DNA from 3 places in the Streptomyces sp. NPDC048291 genome. Region 3 is predicted to be linked to each of the others. Evidence: riboswitches for the same ligand, from Rfam matches in the RefSeq annotation. Region 3 holds a riboswitch; each other region holds the start of a gene.
What was found. Region 3 has a riboswitch for thiamine pyrophosphate ahead of thiC (phosphomethylpyrimidine synthase ThiC). Riboswitches for the same ligand answer to the same signal wherever they lie in the genome.
Positions count from the first base shown of each region.

Region 1: another riboswitch for thiamine pyrophosphate. It lies ahead of thiO (glycine oxidase ThiO); the one in region 3 lies ahead of thiC (phosphomethylpyrimidine synthase ThiC).
Region 2: another riboswitch for thiamine pyrophosphate. It lies ahead of ACGF5O_RS33915 (thiamine ABC transporter substrate binding subunit); the one in region 3 lies ahead of thiC (phosphomethylpyrimidine synthase ThiC).

Region 1 is NZ_JBICZC010000001.1:556,349-563,591, reverse strand. It holds gene ACGF5O_RS02435 (hypothetical protein) at 1-389, opposite strand, end outside; gene metF (methylenetetrahydrofolate reductase [NAD(P)H]) at 446-1,369, opposite strand; gene thiE (thiamine phosphate synthase) at 1,524-2,171, opposite strand; gene ACGF5O_RS02420 (Rv2175c family DNA-binding protein) at 2,205-2,570, opposite strand; gene ACGF5O_RS02415 (NAD(P)/FAD-dependent oxidoreductase) at 2,679-3,911, opposite strand; TPP riboswitch at 4,076-4,187, shown strand; gene thiO (glycine oxidase ThiO) at 4,185-5,354, shown strand; gene thiS (sulfur carrier protein ThiS) at 5,351-5,563, shown strand; gene ACGF5O_RS02400 (thiazole synthase) at 5,569-6,363, shown strand; gene pknB (Stk1 family PASTA domain-containing Ser/Thr kinase) at 6,627-7,243, shown strand, end outside.
Region 2 is NZ_JBICZC010000013.1:276,985-284,227, forward strand. It holds gene ACGF5O_RS33895 (phosphatidate cytidylyltransferase) at 1-250, shown strand, start outside; gene ACGF5O_RS33900 (cytochrome P450) at 536-1,780, shown strand; gene ACGF5O_RS33905 (VOC family protein) at 1,818-2,606, shown strand; gene rlmN (23S rRNA (adenine(2503)-C(2))-methyltransferase RlmN) at 2,673-3,779, shown strand; TPP riboswitch at 3,804-3,911, shown strand; gene ACGF5O_RS33915 (thiamine ABC transporter substrate binding subunit) at 3,984-5,054, shown strand; gene ACGF5O_RS33920 (ABC transporter permease) at 5,135-6,733, shown strand; gene ACGF5O_RS33925 (ABC transporter ATP-binding protein) at 6,733-7,243, shown strand, end outside.
Region 3 is NZ_JBICZC010000006.1:190,285-197,527, reverse strand. It holds gene ACGF5O_RS17645 (DUF5326 family protein) at 33-245, shown strand; gene ACGF5O_RS17640 (IclR family transcriptional regulator) at 521-1,246, shown strand; gene ACGF5O_RS17635 (SsgA family sporulation/cell division regulator) at 1,346-1,783, shown strand; gene ACGF5O_RS17630 (YibE/F family protein) at 1,948-3,561, opposite strand; TPP riboswitch at 3,633-3,810, shown strand; gene thiC (phosphomethylpyrimidine synthase ThiC) at 3,803-5,605, shown strand; gene ACGF5O_RS17620 (hypothetical protein) at 5,724-6,593, opposite strand; gene ACGF5O_RS17615 (metallophosphoesterase) at 6,775-7,243, opposite strand, start outside.

The sequences.
Region 1 (7,243 bases), on a different contig from region 3:
GCCGCGGCGTAGGCGCCCTGCTGCTCGGCGTAGGCGGCGTCGGCCGCGTCCGGGTCGGTGGCCTCCAGGCCCGGGTCCTCGTCCGGCTCGCCGCGGCGGCGCTTGGTCAGGCCGCCGCCCTCACCGTCCGCACCGGGGCGCTTGACCGCCCAGCCGGCCTCGAAGCCGCGGCGGAAGGACAGCGTGACGTAGGTCTGGCCGACCGCGAAGGCGATCGCGCCCACACCGATCACGACGACCGACGGGATCAGGACACCGAAGACGACGCCGAGGAAGCCCACGAAGGCGAGCAGCCGCCAGCGCAGCCGCGCCTTGTACTGCAGCAGTACCTCGCCGAGCAACCACAGCGCGACGATGCCGAACGCTACGTAGAGGACCGTCCAGCCCATGTACGCCCCTCTCCCTGTGACCGCTACGCAGTGTGTCGTACTCCGGTGCGGCCGGTCTAGGCCCGCGGGGGATGGTGCAGGCCCAGGTTCTCGTAGATTTCCAGCGTCGCCGTGGAGTTGTTGAGCGTGATGAAGTGCAGTCCTGGCACTCCCTCGGCCAGCAGCCGCGCGCAGAACTCCGTGGCGTGTTCGATGCCAATGGAGCGTACCGCCGCCGGATCCTCTTTTGCTGTGAGGATCCGCTCTTTCAGGGCGTCCGGGAAGGCCGCGTTGCTGAGTTTGGGCAGCCGTTCCAGCATCTTCACACTGGTGACGGGCAGGATTTCCGGAATCACCGGCGTCTCGCAACCGGCCGCGGCGACCCGGTCACGAAGGCGAAGATACGACTCGGGCTCGAAGAACATCTGCGTGATGGCGTAGTCGGCGCCCGCGCGGCACTTGTCGACGAAGTGCCGGACGTCGGTGTCCCAGTCGCTGGAGCGCGGGTGCATCTCCGGGAAGGCGGCGACGCCCACGCAGAAGTCGCCCGACTCCTTGATGAGGCGGACGAGTTCGGCCGCGTAGGTCAGCCCCTGCGGGTGCGCCACCCAGTCCCCCATCGGGTCGCCGGGCGGGTCGCCGCGCACGGCGAGCATGTTGCGGATCCCGGCGTCCGCGTACTGGCCGATGATGTTGCGCAGTTCGGCGAGCGAGTGGTCGACCGCAGTGAGGTGGGCGACCGGGGTGAGCGTGGTGTCCGCGACGATCTGCTCGGTCTCCCTGACCGTGCCGGCGCGGGTGGAACCGCCGGCGCCGTAGGTCACGGAGACGAAGTCGGGGGCGACCGCCTCGACCCGCCGGAGCGCACTCCACAGGTTCCGCTCACCCTTGGGGGTCTTCGGCGCCGAGAACTCGAACGAGTACGTGGTCTTGCCGGTGGCGAGCATGTCGCGCACGGTGCGTGCGCGGTCAGTCCTGGTGGATGCGGTTCCAAGGGCCATACCCGCAGGTTAGTCAGGGGCGGCCGGTCACCCAACCGCAGTCGGGACATTTGCCCGAATTGTCGACATCTGGTGGACCTCGTGTCCGGATACTGGACAAGTTTCCGGACAGCCGGCCACCACACTGCGGCTGCGGATACGGCTGCCGCTGCGGCTACAGCGCCCGCAGTCGCTTCGCGAACTCGGCCGCCGCCGCGCCCGGGTCGTCGGCGGCGGTGAGCGCGCGGACGACGACCACCCGGCGGGCGCCCGCGTCCAGCACCTGGTCGAGGTTGCCGAGGTCGATGCCGCCGATCGCGAACCAGGGGCGGTCGGTGCCCAGGGCGGCGGTGTACCGCACCAGGCCGAGGCCGGGGGCGGGGCGACCGGGCTTGGTGGGGGTGGGCCAGCAGGGGCCGGTGCAGAAGTAGTCCACGCCGTCCTGCACGGCGGCCTCGGCGGCCTCGGACTCGGCGTGCGTGGAGCGGCCGATCAGGACGTCCGGGCCGAGGATCGCCCGGGCGGCCGGGACCGGCAGGTCGCCCTGGCCGAGGTGGAGCACGTCGGCGCCGGCCGCGTGCGCCACGTCGGCGCGGTCGTTGACCGCGAGCAGCTTGCCGTGCCGGGCGCAGGCGTCGGCGACCACGGCGAGGTGCTCCAGCTCCTCGGCGGCCTCCATGCCCTTGTCACGCAGCTGCACGATGTCGACACCGCCCGCCAGGACCGCGTCCAGGAACTCCGTGAGGTCGCCCTGCTCCTTACGGGCGTCCGTGCACAGGTAGAGGCGGGCGTCGGCCAGCTGGGCGCGGGCGGTGTCGGTCATCGGTGGTCCCCCGTGGTGTCGGTACTGGCTGCCTCAGACGGCGAGCGCCTGGGCGCGGCGCTTCACCTCCGTGCCGCGATTCTCGCTGAGCGCCTGCGCGGGGGTGCCGGGCAGGGTCTCGTCGGGAGTGAAAAGCCACTCCAGCATCTCTTCGTCGCTGAAGCCGTCGTCCCGCAGGAGCGTCAGGGTCCCGGACAGGCCCTTGACGACCTTGTCGCCGTCGATGAAGGCGGCGGGGACGTGCAGCGCCCTGTTCTCACCGCGGCGGACGGCGATGAGCTGGCCCTCCTTGACCAGCTGCCGCACGCGCGTCACCTCGACGTCCATCATCTCTGCGATGTCGGGGACGGTGAGCCAGGCGGGGACGAGAGCATCGATCTTCGTGTCAATCTCGGTCACGGGGTCAAGGGTAGGCGCTTTGGCGGTTCGGCCGCGATGGGTGGGTGTTCGGGTGCGGCATCGTGGGGGCTGGTCGCGCAGTTCCCCGCGCCCCTTACGGGGCTCTGTTCAGCCGTCCGTTGCATCCTTCAAGGGACGTCCGGGGTCCGCCAATGCCTCGGCGTCCATATGGCGCCCCGCCTCGATCAGGCGGCGGCCCTGGGCCAGGTCGCGGGGGCGGCCTACCGCCAGCAGGGCGACCAGGCGGGTTTCGCTCAGCCAGCAGACGCTCCAGGACGGGCCGGCCGGGTCGCCGCGCCACACCAGCCGGTCGGCCGCGGCGTGATGGCCCGCGTACTGCACGAAGCGGCCGAACTGTTCGGACCAGAAGTACGGCACCGGGTCGTAGACGGCGTCGGTCTCGCCGAGGATGTTGGCGGCGACCGTGCGCGGGCCCTGGAGGGCGTTGTCCCAGTGGTGGATCAGCAGGCGCTCGCCGTAGCGGCCGGACGGGAAGGACGCGCAGTCGCCGACGGCGTAGACGTCGGGGACGTTGGTGCGCAGGCGGTCGTCGGCGAGCACCTCGCGGTGTGCGCCCAGCTCGATGCCGGAGCCGGCCAGCCAGGCGGTGGCGGGGCGGGCGCCGATGCCGACCACGACGGCGCCCGCGGGCAGCCGCGAGCCGTCGTCGAGCACCACCGCGCCGGGTTCGACGCCCGCCACGCGCGCGTGCGTGCGCAGGTCGGTGCCGCTGTCCGCGTACCAGGCGGCCATCGGCGCGGCGACCTCGGCGGGGAGCGCTCCCGCGAGCGGGCGGTCGGCCGCCTCGACCACGGTGACCGCGCAGCCGGCCTCGCGGGCCGCGGTGGCGAACTCGGCGCCGATCCAGCCGGCGCCGACGACCACGATGTCGTGCTGCCGGGCGAGCACGGGCCGCAGCCGCTCGGCGTCGTCCAGGGTGCGCAGCAGATGGACGCCGGGCACACCCTCGGTGCCGGGCAGCGTGATCGGTTCGGCGCCGGTGGCGAGGACCAGGACGTCGTAGGGCACCGGTCCGGTCTCGGTGTCCAGCTCGCGGTCGGCGGTGCGCACGCCCAGTGCCTCGCGACCGAGCGCCAGCTCGATGCCGAGCGCCTCGAAGTCGACCTCGAAGGCGGAGCCCTCCGACTTGCCGAGCAGCACGGCCTTGGAGAGCGGCGGCCGGTCGTACGGCTGGTGCGGCTCGGCGCCGATCAGCGTGACGCTCCCGGTGAACCCCTGGTCGCGCAGGGCGACGGCGGTCTGCACCCCGGCCATGCCCGCGCCCACGACGACCACGCGCCGCGTCTGTGACGTGCTCCGTCGCTGCGTCTGCTCGCTCACGTGATCACCATAGACAAGAACGATAGACAACTGACAATGAGTCAGTCAGGGGCGCGGCGGGTGACCTGTTCCACAGCGTCGGCCGCCGCACGCTCGGCTGCGCTGTCCACAGCGCCGGCCGAGGCCGTCTTACAAGGGCCGAGCCCCGCGGGCTAGGGTGGCGGGGAAGCACACGCGGGAGCCCGGACGCACCGGGCTGAGAGGGAGGCTGGCGGCCTCCGACCGTACGAACCTGATCCGGGTCATGCCGGCGAAGGGAGGGGCTGGACGCCCATGTCCTCACGTACGTCCGACGTCCTCGTCATCGGGGGCGGCATCATCGGCCTGGTCACGGCCTGGCGGGCGGCCCAGCGCGGGCTCGCCGTCGCGGTGGTCGACCCCGCGCCGGGCGGCGGGGCCGCGCAGGTCGCGGCCGGGATGCTGGCCGCCGTCACCGAGCTGCACTACGGCGAGCAGACCCTGCTGGGGCTCAACCTGGCCTCCGCCCGCCGCTATCCCGCCTTCGCCGCCGAGCTGACCGAGCTCACCGGCCACGACCTCGGCTACCGGCGGTGCGGCACCCTCGCGGTCGCGCTGGACGCCGACGACCGCGCCCATCTGCGCGAGCTGCACGCCCTCCAGCAGCAGTCGGGCCTGGAGTCCGAGTGGCTGTCCGGGCGGGAGTGCCGGCGGCTCGAGCCGATGCTCGCGCCCGGTGTGCGCGGCGGGCTGCGGGTCGACGGCGACCACCAGATCGACCCGCGCCGGCTCTCGGCCGCGCTGCTGACCGCGTGCGAGCGGGCCGGGGTGGTGTTCCACCGGGACTGGGCCGAGCGCCTGGAGGTGGCGCGGGAGCGGGCCACCGGTGTCCGCACCCGCGCGGGTGACACGTGGGGCGCCGGGCAGGTGGTGCTCGCCGGCGGAAGCCTGAGCGGGCGGCTCGCGGGCGTGCCCGCCGACGTGCTGCCGCCGGTGCGGCCGGTGAAGGGGCAGGTGCTGCGGCTGACCGTGCCCGCCCCGTACGCGCCGTTCCTCAGCCGGACCGTACGGGCCGTGGTGCGCGGCGGGAACGTCTACCTGGTGCCCCGGGAGAACGGCGAACTGGTGGTCGGCGCGACCAGCGAGGAGCTGGGCTGGGACACGGCGGTCACCGCGGGCGGCGTGTACGAGCTGCTGCGCGACGCGCACGAGCTGGTGCCCGGGATCACCGAGCTCCCCCTGACCGAGACCCGGGCCGGACTGCGCCCCGGCTCCCCCGACAACGCGCCGCTGCTCGGGCCGACCCGCCTCGACGGACTGCTGCTGGCCACCGGCCACTACCGCAACGGGGTGCTGCTCACGCCGGTCACCGGAGACGTGATGGCGGAGCTGCTGACCGGCGGCGAGCTGCCGGCGGAGGCCCGTCCGTTCACACCGAGGCGCTTCGGCCCGGTTTCCGACGTACTCGTGGAGCAGACCGCATGAACATCTCCGTCACCATCTCCGTCAACGGGGAGCGCCGGGAGATCGCCCCGGGCACCGCTCTCGACGCGCTCGTACGGTCCCTCACGGCCGCGCCCTCCGGGGTGGCCGCGGCCGTCAACGAGACCGTCGTACCGCGCGGGCAGTGGGCGACGACCGGGCTCGCCGACGGCGACCGGGTGGAAGTCCTGACCGCCGTGCAGGGAGGCTGAGCGCCATGGCCGACGATCCGTTCGTCCTCGGGGGTACGACGTTCTCCTCCCGGTTGATCATGGGTACCGGGGGTGCGCCCAGCCTGGAGGTGCTGGAGCGGGCGCTCGTCGCGTCCGGGACCGAGCTGACCACGGTCGCGATGCGCCGGGTGGACCCGGGGGTACGAGGGTCGGTGCTGTCGGTGCTCGACCGGCTCGGGATCCGGGTGCTGCCGAACACCGCGGGCTGCTACACGGCCGGGGAGGCCGTACTGACGGCCCGGCTGGCGCGGGAGGCGCTGGGGACCGACCTGGTCAAGCTGGAGGTCATCGCCGACGAGCGGACGCTGCTGCCGGACCCGGTCGAGACGCTGGACGCGGCGGAGACGCTGGTCGACGACGGGTTCACGGTGCTGCCGTACACGAACGACGATCCTGTCCTCGCCCGGAAGCTGGAGGACGTGGGGTGCGCCGCGGTGATGCCGCTCGGGTCGCCGATCGGGTCGGGGCTCGGGATCCGCAACCCGCACAACTTCCAGCTGATCGTCGAGCAGGCGCGTGTGCCGGTGATCCTGGACGCGGGGGCCGGTACGGCGTCGGACGTGGTGCTGGCGATGGAGCTGGGGTGTGCCGGGGTGATGCTGGCGTCGGCGGTGACGCGGGCCCAGGATCCCGAGCGGATGGCTCACGCCATGCGGGCCGGGGTGGAGGCGGGGCGGCTGGCCCGGCTGGCGGGGCGGATTCCCCGCCGGTACCTCGCGGAGGCGTCCTCTCCTGCGGAGGGCCTGGCCGTGCTGGACCCCGAGCGCCCTGCGTTCTGAACGCCGGACCGCTCCCGTGCTCGCCCACCCGCGCACCGCCCGAAACCGTTCGCTGGAAGGCCGGGCTCCCCCGTGGGGGCTGAGCACCGTCGGCGGCTGCCGGAAGGGGGAGAAAGCATGCCCGGGGGCCGGGCGTCGTCGGCGGCTGCCGGGCGGTGGGGATGTATTCCAGCCAGGTGCAAAGCGTCACAGGTGCGCTGCAGTCACCCGGGGAAAGCGGTCTCACCTGTGGGGGTGTCAGCCGGTGCTCGTACACTCGCTGGGTGGATACGACCCTTCAGGACCCCCTTGTCGGGCAGGTGCTCGACGGCCGGTATCGCGTCGACGCGCGGATCGCCGTCGGCGGGATGGCCACGGTCTACCGGGCCCTGGACGTCCGGCTGGACCGTGTGCTCGCGCTGAAGGTGATGCACCCGGCGCTCGCCGCCGACGTCTCCTTCGTCGAGCGGTTCATCCGGGAGGCCAAGTCGGTCGCCCGGCTGGCCCACCCGAACGTGGTCCAGGTCTACGACCAGGGGGCCGACCGGTCGTACGTGTATCTCGCCATGGAGTACGTCGCCGGCTGCACCCTGCGTGACGTGCTGCGCGAGCGCGGCGCGCTGCAGCCGCGGGCCGCGCTGGGCATCCTGGAGCCGGTGCTGGCCGCGCTGGGCGCCGCGCACCGGGCCGGGTTCGTGCACCGGGACATGAAGCCCGAGAACGTGTTGATAGGGGACGACGGGCGGGTCAAGGTCGCGGACTTCGGGCTGGTGCGGTCCGTGGACTCCGTCACCAGTACGACCGGTGCCGTGCTCGGCACCCTGTCGTACCTGGCGCCCGAGCAGGTCGAGAACGGGACCGCCGATCCGCGGGTCGACGTCTACGCGTGCGGTGTCGTGCT
Region 2 (7,243 bases), on a different contig from region 3:
GGGCGCGCTGTGCATGGAGTTCCTGATCGACGACGGCCACTGGTGGCAGGGCCTGCTGCTGGGCCTCGCGGTCGCGGCCAGCGCCACGCTCGGCGACCTCGGCGAGTCCATGATCAAGCGCGACCTGGGCATCAAGGACATGGGCACGCTCCTCCCGGGCCACGGCGGCATCATGGACCGGCTGGACTCCCTGCTGCCGACGGCGCCGGTGGTGTGGCTGCTGATGGTGCTGTTCGTCGGCAGCGGCTGAGCCACTGTGACACCGGCTTTCGGCTGGTCCACGCCGGCCGGAGGCTGATCCACGTTGGCCGGCGGCGGATCCACGTCGGCTGTCGGCTTGATCCACAGAGACATCGGCGGCGGCTGCCGTACAGCCGCCGTAGCCGGGCCCCCGTCCTTCACAGGGCGGGGGCCCGTCGGCATGTCGGCCCCGGATGACGCAGCAGAAATCGCAAGGTCATTCCGGGCGGAGGCAGACTTCCGGTGAGGACGCTGTCTCCTCCGACGTCTCCGCCGACGCGCAGGGAGTGTGCCCATGCCCCTCGACCCGGCTCCGGCCTCCACCCCGTCTCCCGTCCCGCCTCCGCCGCCGGTACGGTTCTGGCCCGTCGACGACCTGCCCGCGCTCGACCCCGACCCGTTCCTGGACGAGATGATGCGCGAGGAGCCGGTCACCCGGATCCGGCTCGCGTACGGCGAGGGGGAGGCCTGGCTGGTCACCCGGTACGAGGACGTCCGCTTCGTCACCTCCGACCCGCGCTTCTCCCGGGAACTGGTCGTCGGCCGCGAGATCACCAGCATGCGCCCGGCGCCGGTGGCCTCCCAGACGGCCGGCCTGCAGTACATCGACCCGCCCGGGCACAACCGGCTGCGCCGGGTCGTCGCCCGTGCCTTCACCGGGCGGGCCATGCAGCGGCTGCGGCCGATGGCGGAGCGCAGGGCCGGCGAACTCCTTGACGCGATGGAGGCGGCGGGCCCGCCGGCCGACCTCATGGAGCAGCTGCACGGCCCCTTCCCGATCGCCGTCATCCGTGACTTCCTCGGCGTCGACGAGAAGGACTGGCACCGCTGGGCGGCCACCGGCGAGGCACTGCTCTCCGCTGGCCCCGACGCCGAGGAACGCGCCCGGGAGGCCGCCAGGGCCACCCGGGCCCGGATCGCCGAGCTGCTGCGGAGCCGCCGCGACGAGCCGCGCGAGGACCTCGCCGGAGTGCTGGCCCAGGCCACCGCGGACGGGGAGATCACCGACGACGAGGCGATCTCCCTGGCCACCGCCATCCAGGTCAGCGGCGGCCACGCGGTCCGCAACAACAGCGGCTCGATGATGTACGCGCTGCTCACCCACCCCAGGCACCTGGACCGGCTGCGCCGTGAGCCGGAGCTGCTCCCCAAGGCGGTGGACGAGCTGTTGCGCTACGTCCCGCACCGCAACGGCGTCGGCATCCCGCGGGTCGCCGTCGAGGACGTCGAGGTCGGCGGCCGACTGATCCGGGCCGGTGACGTCGTCTACAACGCCTACGTCGCGGCCAACCGCGACCCCGCCGTCTTCACCGACCCCGACGACCTGGACTTCGACCGCGCCGACGGCCCGCACATCGCCTTCGGTCACGGCCCCCACCACTGCATGGCCGCGATCATGGCCCGCATGGAGGCCGAGACCATGATCGGCTCGGTGCTCGCCCGTTTCCCCGGCATCCGGCTGGCCGTACCTCCCGAGGAGGTCGAGTTCCAGCGCCAGGGCCTGATCCGCGGACCGCGTACGCTGCCCGTGACCTGGTGACCGGCGAGGGCCGGAGAGGACCGAGGAGAACCCCACCATGCTGACGACCACCTACGTCCCCGGCGCCCCGAACTGGCTCGACCTGGGCACCACGGACACCGACGCGAGCGCCGCCTTCTACTCGGCCGTCTTCGGCTGGCAGCACCGGTCCGCGGGCCCCGAGGCGGGCGGCTACGGCTTCTTCGAGCAGGACGGCGGCACGGTCGCCGGGATCGGTCCGCTCACGGCGGAGGGCGCGACCCCGTCCTGGCGGGTCTACTTCCACACCCCGGACGCCGACGCCACCGCCAAGGCCGTCGAGCAGGCGGGCGGCAGCGTCCGGATCGCCCCGGCGGACGTCTTCGCCTTCGGGCGTGCGGCGGCCTTCGTCGACCCCACCGGCGCGGACTTCGCGGTCTGGCAGCCGGGCGAGACCAAGGGCATGGACCTCGTCGCGGCCCCCGGCAGCCTGGCCAGGACGGAGCTCTACACCACCGACGCGGACGCGGCGAAGGCGTTCTACGAGTCGGTCTTCTCCTGGCAGACGCGGGACGTGCCGATGGGCCCGGGCCTGACCTACACGATCCTCACCCCGGCCGGCGCCGGCCCCGCGGCGGCCCACGGCGGCCTGATGCAGCTGCCCCAGGCCAACCTCGACGCCGGATCCACCCCGGAGTGGCACCCGTACTTCGAGGTCACCGACTGCGACGCCACGTCCGCCAGGGCCACCGAGGCCGGCGCCACCGTCCTCATCCCGGTCACCGAGGCCCCCGGCATCGGCCGCTTCGCCATGTTCCTCGACCCCTCCGGCGCCCTCTTCGCCGTCATCACGACCGCCCGGAGCTGAGCCCCCGGCCCCCGCCAAACCTTCGGTCGCAGGCCACTTCAGTTGATCTGCGACACTGGTAGGGCCATGCCTAATCCCGGAGAACTCACTTTCGTAGCGCCGCGCGGAGCCAAGAAGCCGCCGCGGCATCTCGCTGATCTCTCGCCTGCCGAGCGCAAGGACGCGGTGGCCGAGGTCGGGGAGAAGCCGTTTCGTGCCAAGCAGCTGTCGCAGCACTACTTCGCGCGGTACGCGCACGACCCCGAGCAGTGGACCGACATCCCGGCCGGATCGCGGGACAAGCTGCGGGAGGCGCTGTTTCCCGAGCTGATGACGGTCGTACGGCATCTGTCGACCGACGAGGGGACGACGCGCAAGACGCTGTGGCGGCTGTTCGACGGCACGCTCGTCGAGTCGGTGCTGATGCGCTACCCGGACCGGGTGACGATGTGCATCAGCTCGCAGGCGGGGTGCGGTATGAACTGCCCGTTCTGCGCGACCGGGCAGGCGGGGCTTGACCGCAACCTGTCGACCGCCGAGATCGTCCACCAGATCGTGGACGGGATGCGGGCGCTCAGGGACGGGGACGTGCCCGGCGGGCCCGCGCGGCTCTCGAACATCGTCTTCATGGGGATGGGTGAGCCGCTCGCCAACTACAAGCGGGTGGTCGGAGCGATCCGGGCGCTCACCGATCCGGCTCCGGACGGGCTCGGGCTCTCGCAGCGCGGGATCACCGTCTCGACCGTCGGACTGGTCCCTGCCATCCACCGGTTCGCCGACGAGGGCTTCAAGTGCCGGCTGGCGATCTCGCTGCACGCCCCCGACGACGAACTGCGCGACACCCTCGTCCCCGTGAACACACGGTGGAAGGTGCGCGAGGTCCTCGACGCCGGGTTCGAGTACGTCGAGAAGAGCGGGCGGCGGCTCAGCATCGAGTACGCGCTCATCCGCGACATCAACGACCAGGCCTGGCGGGGCGACCGGCTGGGGCGGCTGCTCAAGGGCAAGCCCGTGCACGTCAATCTGATTCCGCTGAACCCGACGCCCGGTTCGAAGTGGACGGCGTCGCGGCCGGAGGACGAGAAGGCGTTCGTCGAGGCGATCGAGGCGCACGGCGTGCCGGTGACGGTCCGGGACACCCGTGGCCAGGAGATCGACGGCGCCTGTGGTCAGCTCGCGGCCACCGAGCGGTAATCTGAGGGCCGTAGGTACATCTTCATATTCCGACAGGGGAGCGCCACAGCGCTGAGAGTGCGGCAACCGGGCCGCAGACCCTCTGAACCTCGCCCAGGTCATTCTGGGTAGGAAGTTCGGTCTTCACTCAAGCTGTTGCGCCCTGCCCGCACACCGCGGGCAGGGCCGCGTCTCTTCCTGGTCAACCCCAGGAGGAAAACACCAGTGCACACAAGGACCTTCTTGGCCGCGGCCGTAGGGCTCGGTCTCGTCACGCTGTCCGCGTGCTCGTCGTCGTCGGGTTCCGCGGCCGACTCCAAGACCGTCACCCTGGTCAGCCACGACTCGTGGGCCGTCTCCAAGAACGTGCTCCAGGACTTCGAGAAGCAGTCCGGCTACAAGGTCAGGGTCCTCAAGGACGGCGACGCCGGGCAGGCCGTCAACAAGGCGATCCTGACCAAGGACAACCCGCAGGGCGACGTCTTCTTCGGCGTCGACAACACCCTGCTGTCCCGCGCTCTCGACAACGGTCTCTTCCAGCCGTACGAGGCGAAGGGGCTCGACACGGTCGGTACGGCGTACCAGCTCGACGCGGACAGGCACCGCGTCACGCCCATCGACTACGGCGACATCTGCGTCAACTACGACAAGGCGTACTTCAGCAAGCACAAGCTGACCCCGCCCACCTCGTACGCCGATCTCGTCAAGCCGCAGTACAAGAACCTCCTCGTCACCGAGAACGCGTCCACCTCCTCGCCGGGGCTGGGATTCCTGCTCGGCAGCGCCGCGCAGTACGGGGACAGCGGCTGGCAGGGCTACTGGAAGCAGCTCAAGGCCAACGGCGTCAAGGTCGTCGACGGCTGGGAGCAGGCGTACAACGAGGAGTTCTCCGGCTCGGCCGGCGGCAGGAAGGCCGGCGGCGACCGGCCGCTCGTCGTGTCGTACGCCTCCTCGCCGCCCGCCGAGGTCATCTACGCCGACCCCAAGCCGAGCACCGCGCCCACCGGCGTCGCGACCGGCACCTGCTTCCGGCAGATCGAGTTCGCCGGGCTGCTGAGCAACGCGGGGAACACCAAGGGCGGCAAGGCGCTCATCGACTTCCTGGTCTCCAAGGAGTTCCAGGAGGACATGCCGCTCAACATGTTCGTGTATCCGGTGGTGAAGGGCGCGAGCGTGCCCGCCGAGTTCACGAAGTACGGTCCCGCCGCCCAGGACCCCGAGACCATGGCGCCCGACAAGATCGCCGCCAACCGTGACCAGTGGGTCAAGACGTGGACGTCACTCGTACTGAAGTAACCGAAGTAGCCGAAGTGGCCGAAGTGGCGGAAGTCGCCGCAGCGGCCGGTCGGCGTGGGAGCGTGGCGCGGCTCGGGTTGATGCTCGGGCCCGTCGCGTTCTTCGGCGTCTTCTTCGCCTGGCCGGTCGCGGCGATCGTCACGCGCGGGCTGAAGGTCGACGGGGTGTGGCGGTTCGGGCGGATCGCCGACGTCCTCGGCCAGTCCGACATCCGCCATGTGCTCTGGTTCACCACCTGGCAGGCGCTCGCCTCCACCGCGCTCACCCTGCTGGCCGCGCTGCCCGCCGCCTACGTCTTCGCCCGCCTCGACTTCCCGGGCAGGCAGGTGCTGCGGGCCGTGGTGACGGTCCCCTTCGTGCTGCCGACGGTGGTCGTGGGGACCGCGTTCCTCGCGCTCGTGGGCCGGGGCGGCCTGCTGGACGAACTGTGGGGCGTACGGCTCGACACCACCGTCTGGGCCATCCTGCTGGCGCACGTCTTCTTCAACTACGCGGTCGTCGTACGGACGGTGGGCGGGCTCTGGGCCCAGCTGGACCCGCGGCAGGAGGAGGCCGCCCGGATGCTCGGCGTCTCCCCCCTGGCCGCCTGGCGGAAGGTCACCCTGCCCGCGCTCGCGCCCGCCGTGGCCGCCGCCGCGCTGATGGTCTTCCTCTTCACCTTCACCTCCTTCGGCGTGGTGCAGATCCTCGGCGGGCCGACGTTCTCCACCCTCGAAGTGGAGATCTACCGGCAGACCTCCGAGATCTTCGACCTCTCCACGGCCGCCGTCCTCACCCTCGTCCAGTTCGCCGCGGTCGGCGCGATCCTCGCCGTGCACGCGTGGACCGTACGGCGGCGGGAGAGCGCGCTCAGGCTGGTGGACCCGGCGGTGACGGCCCGCCGGCCGCGCGGCGCCGGGCAGTGGGCGCTGCTCGGCGGGGTCCTCGCCACCGTCGCGCTCCTCCTCGTCCTGCCGCTGGCCGTGCTGGTACGGCGGTCGTTCGACGGCGGGTTCGGGTACTACCGGGCGCTGGGCGACGCCGACGGCGGGACCTTCCTGGTCGCGCCGATCGAGTCGGTCGTCAACTCGCTGCAGTACGCGGTCGTCGCCACCGCCGTCGCCGTGGTGATCGGCGGCCTCGCCGCCGCCGCGCTGGCCCGGCGGGACGCGGGGCGCCTCGTACGGGGCTTCGACGCGCTGCTGATGCTGCCGCTCGGGGTGTCCGCGGTGACCGTCGGCTTCGGGTTCCTGATCGCGCTCGACAAGCCGCCGCTGGACCTGCGCCAGTCCTGGATCCTCGTCCCGCTCGCTCAGGCGCTGGTCGGTGTGCCCTTCGTCGTGCGGACCATGCTGCCCGTGCTGCGGGCCGTGGACGAGCGGCTGCGGGAGGCGGCGGCCGTGCTGGGCGCCTCGCCCTGGCGGGTGTGGCGGGAGGTCGATCTGCCACTGGTGCGGCGGGCGCTGCTGATCGCGGCGGGGTTCGCGTTCGCGGTGTCGCTGGGGGAGTTCGGGGCGACCGTGTTCATCGCGCGGCCCGACAACCCGACCCTGCCGGTCGCCGTGGCCCGGCTGCTGTCCCGTCCCGGTGATCTCAACTACGGCCAGGCGATGGCCCTTTCCACGATTCTGATGGTGGTGTGCGCCGTGGCCCTGCTGGTCCTTGAGCGGCTGCGGACGGACCGGACGGGGGAGTTCTGATGCCGCTTCTCGAACTGGAGCAGGCCACCGTGCGGTTCGGCGGGCGGGCCGTGCTCGACGCCGTCGGCCTGGAGGTGGCCGAGCACGAGGTGGTGTGCGTGCTCGGGCCGAGCGGGAGCGGCAAGTCGACGCTGCTGCGGACGGTGGCGGGGCTGCAACCGCTCGACTCCGGGCGGGTGTTGCTCGACGGCGACGACCAGGCGCGGATGCCGGCGCACCGGCGGGGCGTCGGGCTGATGTTCCAGGACCACCAGCTGTTCCCGCAGCGGGACGTCGGCGGGAACGTGGCCTTCGGGCTGCGGATGCGTGGCGCCGGGAAAGTGCAACAGGCCGAGCGGGTGGGTGAGTTGCTGGAGCTGGTGGGGCTGCCGGGGGCGGCCGGCCGGGCCGTCGCCGGGCTCTCCGGCGGTGAGCAGCAGCGGGTCGCGCTCGCCCGGGCCCTGGCGCCCCGGCCCCGGCTGCTGATGCTCGACGAACCGCTGGGTCAGCTCGACCGCTCGCTGCGGGAGC
Region 3 (7,243 bases):
CCGGAGCGCACGAGAAAGCGGAGGACAGGGCAATGCGAGAGATCTTCACAGGTCTGCCGTGGTGGGTGAAGTGGATCGCGGTGCCGGTCATCGCGCTGGTGGTGTTCGGCGGCCTGATCACGGCCGTGATCGGTTGGGTGGTCTTCCTGCTCTTCAAGCTGCTGATCTTCGTGGCGCTGGTCGGCGGACTGATCTACATCGTGCGGAAGTTCATGTCGAACTCCTCGTCGAAGAGCGACTGGTGAGGACCGCGGGAATCGGTGGCCGGTAATCAGGAGTCACCGGTTCCCTCGGGCGAGGGAAGTTTCCCGTACGGGCCGACCGGGAGCGTCGGCGGACGGTTAGAGTCGCTGACCCCCTCGCGCTCCGGGAGTGACTCTTGGCCACGCTTGACGCCACCTCCGCACCCACGGAACACCCTCCGCCCCCGACCCAACGCAGTTCCGGCACACCCCCCGTGCAGCGGCCGGCCTCCCCGGCCGTCCCCGCGCAGCCGCATACGGCCACCCTCATCGGCTCCGTGCAGCGCGCGATGCGCCTGCTGGAGTGCGTCGCCGGACACGAACACGGCGCCCCCGCCAAACAACTGGCCCGCGCGACCGGCCTCGCCCTGCCCACCGCGTACCACCTGCTGCGCACCCTGGTCCACGAGGGCTACCTGCGCCGTGACAAGGGGCTGTTCTTCCTCGGTGAGGCGGCGGAGCGGCTGAGCAGCAGCGGAGCGCAGCAGAAACGTCGCAGCGCGGTCGTCGACACCCTCGCCCACTGGCGGGATTCGATCGGTGTCCCGGTGTACTACGCCATGTACCGGGACGGCGAGATCGAGGTCATGAGCATCTCCGACTCCCCGGCCGCCCCGGCGGTCGAGGAGTGGGCCGGCTTCCGTGAGACCGGGCACGCGCACGCCGTCGGCCAGTGCCTCCTCTCCCAGCTGGACCAGGACGTCCGCCGCGACCATCTCCGCCGCTATCCCGCGCGGCCCCTCACCCCGTACACGGTCCGTGACGACCAGACACTGCTGCGACGGCTGGAACGGACGCGGCGGATGGAGCCGGTGGTGGAGCGCCAGGAGTACGCACTGGGGACGGTGTGTGCGGCGATCCCCCTCACCGTCGGCACGACGGCCGCCACGATCGCCATCTCCCTCCCCCTCCACCAGGCCGACCGGCTGCTGCCCGCCGTCCGGCAGTTGCAGGCCGAAGTGGGCCGGCACCTGGGGTCCCTGGCCATCGCTATCAGTATCTGAAAACTCACTCCTTGTGATCTCCCGTGTACTTTCAGCAAGATTTGACCACCAGCAAAGGGATAAAACCCGGCCAGTCGGTGTCATATGACGGGGTAGGCAATGCGCGAGTCCGTACAAGCAGAAGTCATGATGAGCTTTCTCGTCTCGGAGGAGCTCTCCTTCCGCATCCCCGTGGAGTTGCGCTACGAGACCTGTGATCCCTATGCCGTCCGGCTCACCTTCCATCTGCCCGGGGACGCCCCGGTGACCTGGGCCTTCGGCCGGGAGCTGCTGATCGACGGGGTGGGGAGGCCGTGCGGGGAGGGCGATGTGCACATCGCGCCCGCCGATTCCGAGGTGCTGGGAGAGGTGCTGATCCGGCTTCAGGTCGGCGGCGACCAAGCGGTGTTCCGCTCCTCCGCGCCCCCGCTGGTCGCCTTCCTCGACCGCACGGACAAGCTGGTGCCGCTCGGCCAGGAGGGCTCGCTCGCCGACTTCGACGCCCACCTCGACGACGCCCTGGACCGCATCCTGGCCGAGGAGCCAAGCGCCGGGTGAAGCGCCACGGCACGGAGCCGCGCGCCGCTCGGCCGGGCCGTGTGAGGACACGCAGGAACGCTTCTGCGCGTCCGTGCGCGGCCCCTGCCGGAATGCTTCTCCTTAGGTGCACCGTCCGCGCCCCCACCTCGTGGACGGCCTTCTCCCGGGCCGTCCACCGCGCCTCACCGCTTGCGGCGCCGCCCCCGCCCGCCGCGCGCCGCGGCCGGCGCGGCCGGCGCGGCCTCCACGGGTACGGGCGTCCCGGCGCCCGGCCGGTCGGCCGACACCACCAGGGCCGCGAGCAGCGTGGTGACCGGAACCGAGGCGACCAGGCCGATCGAGCCGACCAGGGTGCGCACGATCTCCTCGGCCACCAGTTCGCTGTTGGCGACCGTGGCCACACTGCTCTGCGCGATCGAGAAGAGCAGCAGCAGGGGCAGCGCGGCGCCCGCGTAGGCCAGCACGAGAGTGTTGACGACGGAGGCGATGTGGTCGCGGCCGATGCGGATGCCCGCCCGGTACAGCCCGCGCCAGCCCATCGTCGGGTTGGCCTCGTGCAGTTCCCAGACGGCCGAGGTCTGGGTCACCGTCACGTCGTCCAGGACACCCAGCGAACCGATGATGACACCGGCCAGCAGCAGGCCGCTCATGTCGATCGAGGGGTACAGGCCGTGGATCAGGCCGGTGTTGTCGTCGGTGTTGCCGGTGAGCGCGGCCCAGTCGATGAACTCCGAGCCGAGCAGGCCGATCAGGCACAGGGAGACCAGCGTGCCCAGCACCGCCACCGAGGTCCGGGCCGACAGCCCGTGACAGATGTACAGGGCGATCAGCATGATGGCGCTCGACCCGACCACCGCCATCAGCAGCGGATTCGAACCCTGCAGGATCCCCGGCAGGATGAACATGGTCAGCACCAGGAAGCTGACGGCCAGCGCGACCAGCGCCATCACACCGCGCAGCCGGCCCACCACCACGACGGCGAGCGCGAAGATCCCGGCCAGCAGGGCCATCGGGAACTTCCGGGTCACGTCGGTGACCGAGTACTGCAGGTCCTTGGGGGCGGAGGGCTCGTACGCGGCCACGACCTGCTCGCCCTCGTGCAGTTGCCGTGACTGGTCGGGCTGCACGATCTCGGTGAAGGTACGGCCCTTGTCCTTGCCGGTGTCGACCCGGACCGTGGCCTTCTTGCAGGTACTGTCCTCCTCCTTCGAGGACGTGCCGTCGGCTGTGGAGGCGTCGCCGGTCGAGCCGCCTCCGGAGGCGTTGACCGACTTGCAGCTGACCGAGACGACCTTGGTGACCGTCGCCGCCTGCGTCTGGCGGTCGAAGCCGACGCCGGTGCGCTCGTGGGGCGGGGCGCCGCCGGGCCACAGCACCACCAGGCCGACCACGACCGCCGCGGTGAAGGGGATGAGGATCGCCGCGATGACCTTGCGCAGATGCTTGGAGACGGGCGCGGCGGGACCGTGGCTGTGGCTGTGCCCGTGCGAGTGGCCGTGACCGCCGCCGGGCCCGGAGCCGCTCTGGTCGGGGCCGGGAGCGGGCGAGTGGCCCTGGGCCTGGCCGTGGGCCCCGTGGCCCCCGTTGCTCTGGGCCTCGTCGTGGCCGTGGGCATGGCCGTTGTCGTGATGGTGGGCGTGGCTGAGAGCCTGCCCGCGGTCGTACTGCTCGCCCTGCCCATGGGTGTGTCCGTCACCGGCACCAGGGCCCCCGTGGCCGGGTCCGCCGCCCTGCGGGGCGCCGTTGCCGCGCCGCGGGTCTGGGGGCGGATAGGGGTGCTGCTGTGTCGAGGTCACCGCCCGATCATCGCAAGAACGGCAGGGGCCCTCTGTTCACCGCGCCCGAATTGACGCTAGCGTGGAGGCACCTTTGCACACGCGGGAGCTCGGAGCACCGGGCTGAGAGGGCGCTGACCTCCGTATTCGCGATGTTTCACGTGGAACGAGTGATGTTTCACATGGAACGCCGCCCGACGGAAGCCGCTGCGTCGACCGCCGAACCTGTTACCGGGTAATGCCGGCGTAGGGAGTAGGTCTCATGACCAACAAGGACGTACGCACGCCTGCCTTCAGCCAGGACGAACAGCCCGTTGCGGGCGAAAAGTCCCCGGAGGCCGGGAAGTCCATCGGCTGGCACAAGGGGTATGTCGAGGGCTCCCGCCCCGACCTGCGGGTGCCGGTCCGTCAGGTGCATCTCACCAACGGGCAGTCGGTCACGCTCTACGACACCTCGGGCCCGTACACCGATCCGCTCGTCGAGACCGATGTCCGCCGGGGTCTGTCGCCGCTGCGGGAGAACTGGATCGTCGCCCGGGGCGACACCGAGGAGTACGCGGGCCGGCCCGTCCGTCCCGAGGACGACGGGATCAAGCACACCTCGCCGCGCGGTGGCCTGCGCAACCTGGACGCGGTCTTCCCGGGCCGCCCGCGCCAGCCGCGCCGAGGCCGGGGAGGCGAGCCGGTGACGCAGCTCGCGTACGCCCGCCGGGGCGAGATCACCCCGGAGATGGAGTACGTGGCCATCCGCGAGAACGTTTCTCCCGAGGTGGTCCGCGAGGAGATCGCGGCGGGCAGGGCCGTACTGCCCGCCAACGTCAACCACCCGGAGATCGAGCCGATGATCATCGGGAAGCGGTTCCTGGTGAAGGTCAACGCCAACATCGGCAACTCCGCGGTCACTTCCTCCATCGAGGAGGAGGTCGAGAAGATGACCTGGGCGACCCGCTGGGGCGCCGACACGGTCATGGACCTCTCCACCGGCCGCAACATCCACACCACCCGCGAATGGGTGCTGCGCAACTCCCCCGTCCCCATCGGCACGGTGCCGCTCTACCAGGCGCTGGAGAAGGTCGACGGCAGGGCCGAGGAACTGACCTGGGAGATCTACAAGGACACGGTGATCGAACAGGCCGAGCAGGGCGTGGACTACATGACCGTCCACGCGGGCGTGCGCCTGCCGTACGTGCCGCTCACCGCCAACCGCAAGACCGGCATCGTCTCGCGCGGCGGCTCGATCATGGCGGCCTGGTGCCTCGCGCACCACAAGGAATCGTTCCTGTACGAGAACTTCGAGGAACTCTGCGAGATCCTCGCCGCCTACGACGTCACGTACTCGCTGGGCGACGGGCTGCGCCCCGGCTCCATCGCGGACGCCAACGACGAGGCCCAGTTCGCGGAACTGCGCACGCTGGGGGAACTCAACCGGATCGCCAGGCGTTTCCATGTACAGACGATGATCGAAGGCCCGGGCCATGTCCCGATGCACAAGATCAAGGAGAACATCGACCTTCAGCAGGAGATCTGCGATGAAGCTCCGTTCTATACGCTCGGCCCGCTGACCACGGACGTCGCGCCGGCGTACGACCACATCACCTCGGGCATCGGTGCCGCGATGATCGCTTGGTGGGGCACGGCGATGCTCTGCTACGTCACGCCGAAGGAGCACCTGGGCCTGCCCAACCGGGACGACGTCAAGACCGGCGTGATCACCTACAAGATCGCAGCCCACGCGGCCGACCTCGCCAAGGGCCACCCGGGCGCGCAGGAGTGGGACGACGCGCTGTCCGACGCCCGCTTCGAGTTCCGGTGGGAGGACCAGTTCAACCTCGCCCTGGATCCGGACACGGCCCGCGAGTTCCACGACGAGACGCTTCCGGCGGAGCCGGCGAAGACGGCCCACTTCTGCTCCATGTGCGGGCCGAAGTTCTGCTCGATGAAGATCTCCCAGGACATCCGCCGTGAGCACGGCGGGAGTCGGGCCGAGGTCGAGGCGGGTATGGCGCAGAAGTCGAAGGAGTTCGCGGCGGCGGGGAACCGGGTGTATCTGCCGATCGCGGACTGACGGCGGAATCGGGAGCGTGCCGGAGCCCTGGGAGGCGCGGTGCCCGTCGGCCTTCCCCGACACGGTCTCGTGGACCGGGTGTCCGGCCTGCGCCCCCTCGGCGGGGGCGCAAGCCGGGTTATTCCGGCTGGTGTTCCGGGCCTCCGAAGTCCGGGCTGGTGTAGTCCGGGCTGGTGAAGCTCGGGCGGGGGGCGGGTGCGGCGCCGTCGTCGGTGCTGAAGCCGGGGCGGTCGTAGCCGAGACGCGGCATCCGGCCCGCCGGGCCCGAGGGGGCGGTGCGGCGCAGGCCGGCCGTGCCGGAGTCGGCGGCCAGCGCCTCCCGCAGGAAGGGCAGGATGCCGCGTTCCAGCAAGGCGTCCCGCCAGGCCTCCCGGGCCTTGGCCACCTCCCCGCCGGGTTCGCCGTAGGCTCCGGCCTCCAGCGAGGGGCTGTTGCGCAGTGCGGTGAGCAGCAGCCCCGCGCCGGCCATGATGATGGCGGCCGCGGTCACGACGCCGAACACCCAGCCCGCGGTGAGCATGGTCTGGGCGAACGCCGGAGCCGGGTCCAGCATCTTCAGGACGTAGCCGAAGAGCAGGAAGATCGCCGCGGCGGTGCCGGCGAGCACCGGCGCCAGGACCAGGGCGAGGGCGAAGCCCCCGGCACCGGTGGTCTCGGCGGCCTCGCCGATGGTGGTGGCGAGCCCCATCGCACCGCCCGGGCCCGGTTCCGCGGAACCGGAGTCCTGGACGGCGGCCGGGGTGGACCGCGCAGGATTGCGCAGTTCCTCGCGGACCTTCACGTAGTGCTGGTACTCGGTCGCCGCGGCCGCCGCGATCAGTGCGGTGGCGTTGAGCGCCATGGTGCGCAGCTGTTCGGTGTTCAGACGCTGGCCTATACCGGCCAGTTCGGGACGGTAAGGGGCGGAGCGCAGCGCCTCGTCGAGGATCCGCTCGTAATCCTGGCGGTCCTCGCTGTGCAGGTGCTGCGGAACGCTGTTCATGTGCATCCCCCGATGCTCCGTAGGGCTGGTGGCTCGCACGCCGGCGAACCGTCGGGCAGAAACGGAGGGGAGCCTGCTACGGATAAACCGATGGTAGAGCCGTTACGGCACGCGGTGACAGGGGGTTGCCGGAAATTGGGGGTGGCCCGTGTGTGACGTCGGGGGGATGAAACCGCCCGCCTGACGCTCAGGCGTTCAGCGGGAGTTGCCTCACCAGCAGCTTTCCGGCCATGGTCACGCCGCCGTCCATGGCGATGGCGAGTCCGTCGGCGTAGACGTGCGGTCCTTCCACAACGGGGCCGCTGTCCTCTTCGCCCTCCTCGGAGCCGACTTCGCCCAGCAGATAGGGAATCGGGCTGTGTCCGTGAACGATGCGGGTACCGCCGTACGTATCGAGGAGGGAACGGACTGCGTCTGCACCCCCCTCGTCGCGGAAGGAGAAGCGCTTGGTGAACTTGCGGAAGAGATCCCACACCTCGTCCGCGTCATTGCGCGTGATGGTCTCGCGGACCGTGTCGTTGACCGCCTCGATCGAGTCGCCGTAGTCGAGGTAGGCGGTGGTGTCGGAGTGGACCAGCAGGTAGCCGTCGACCTCCTCGACGGCGTCCAGCCGGGCCATCCACTGGAGGTGGTGGTCCTGGAGCCGGTCCATGTCG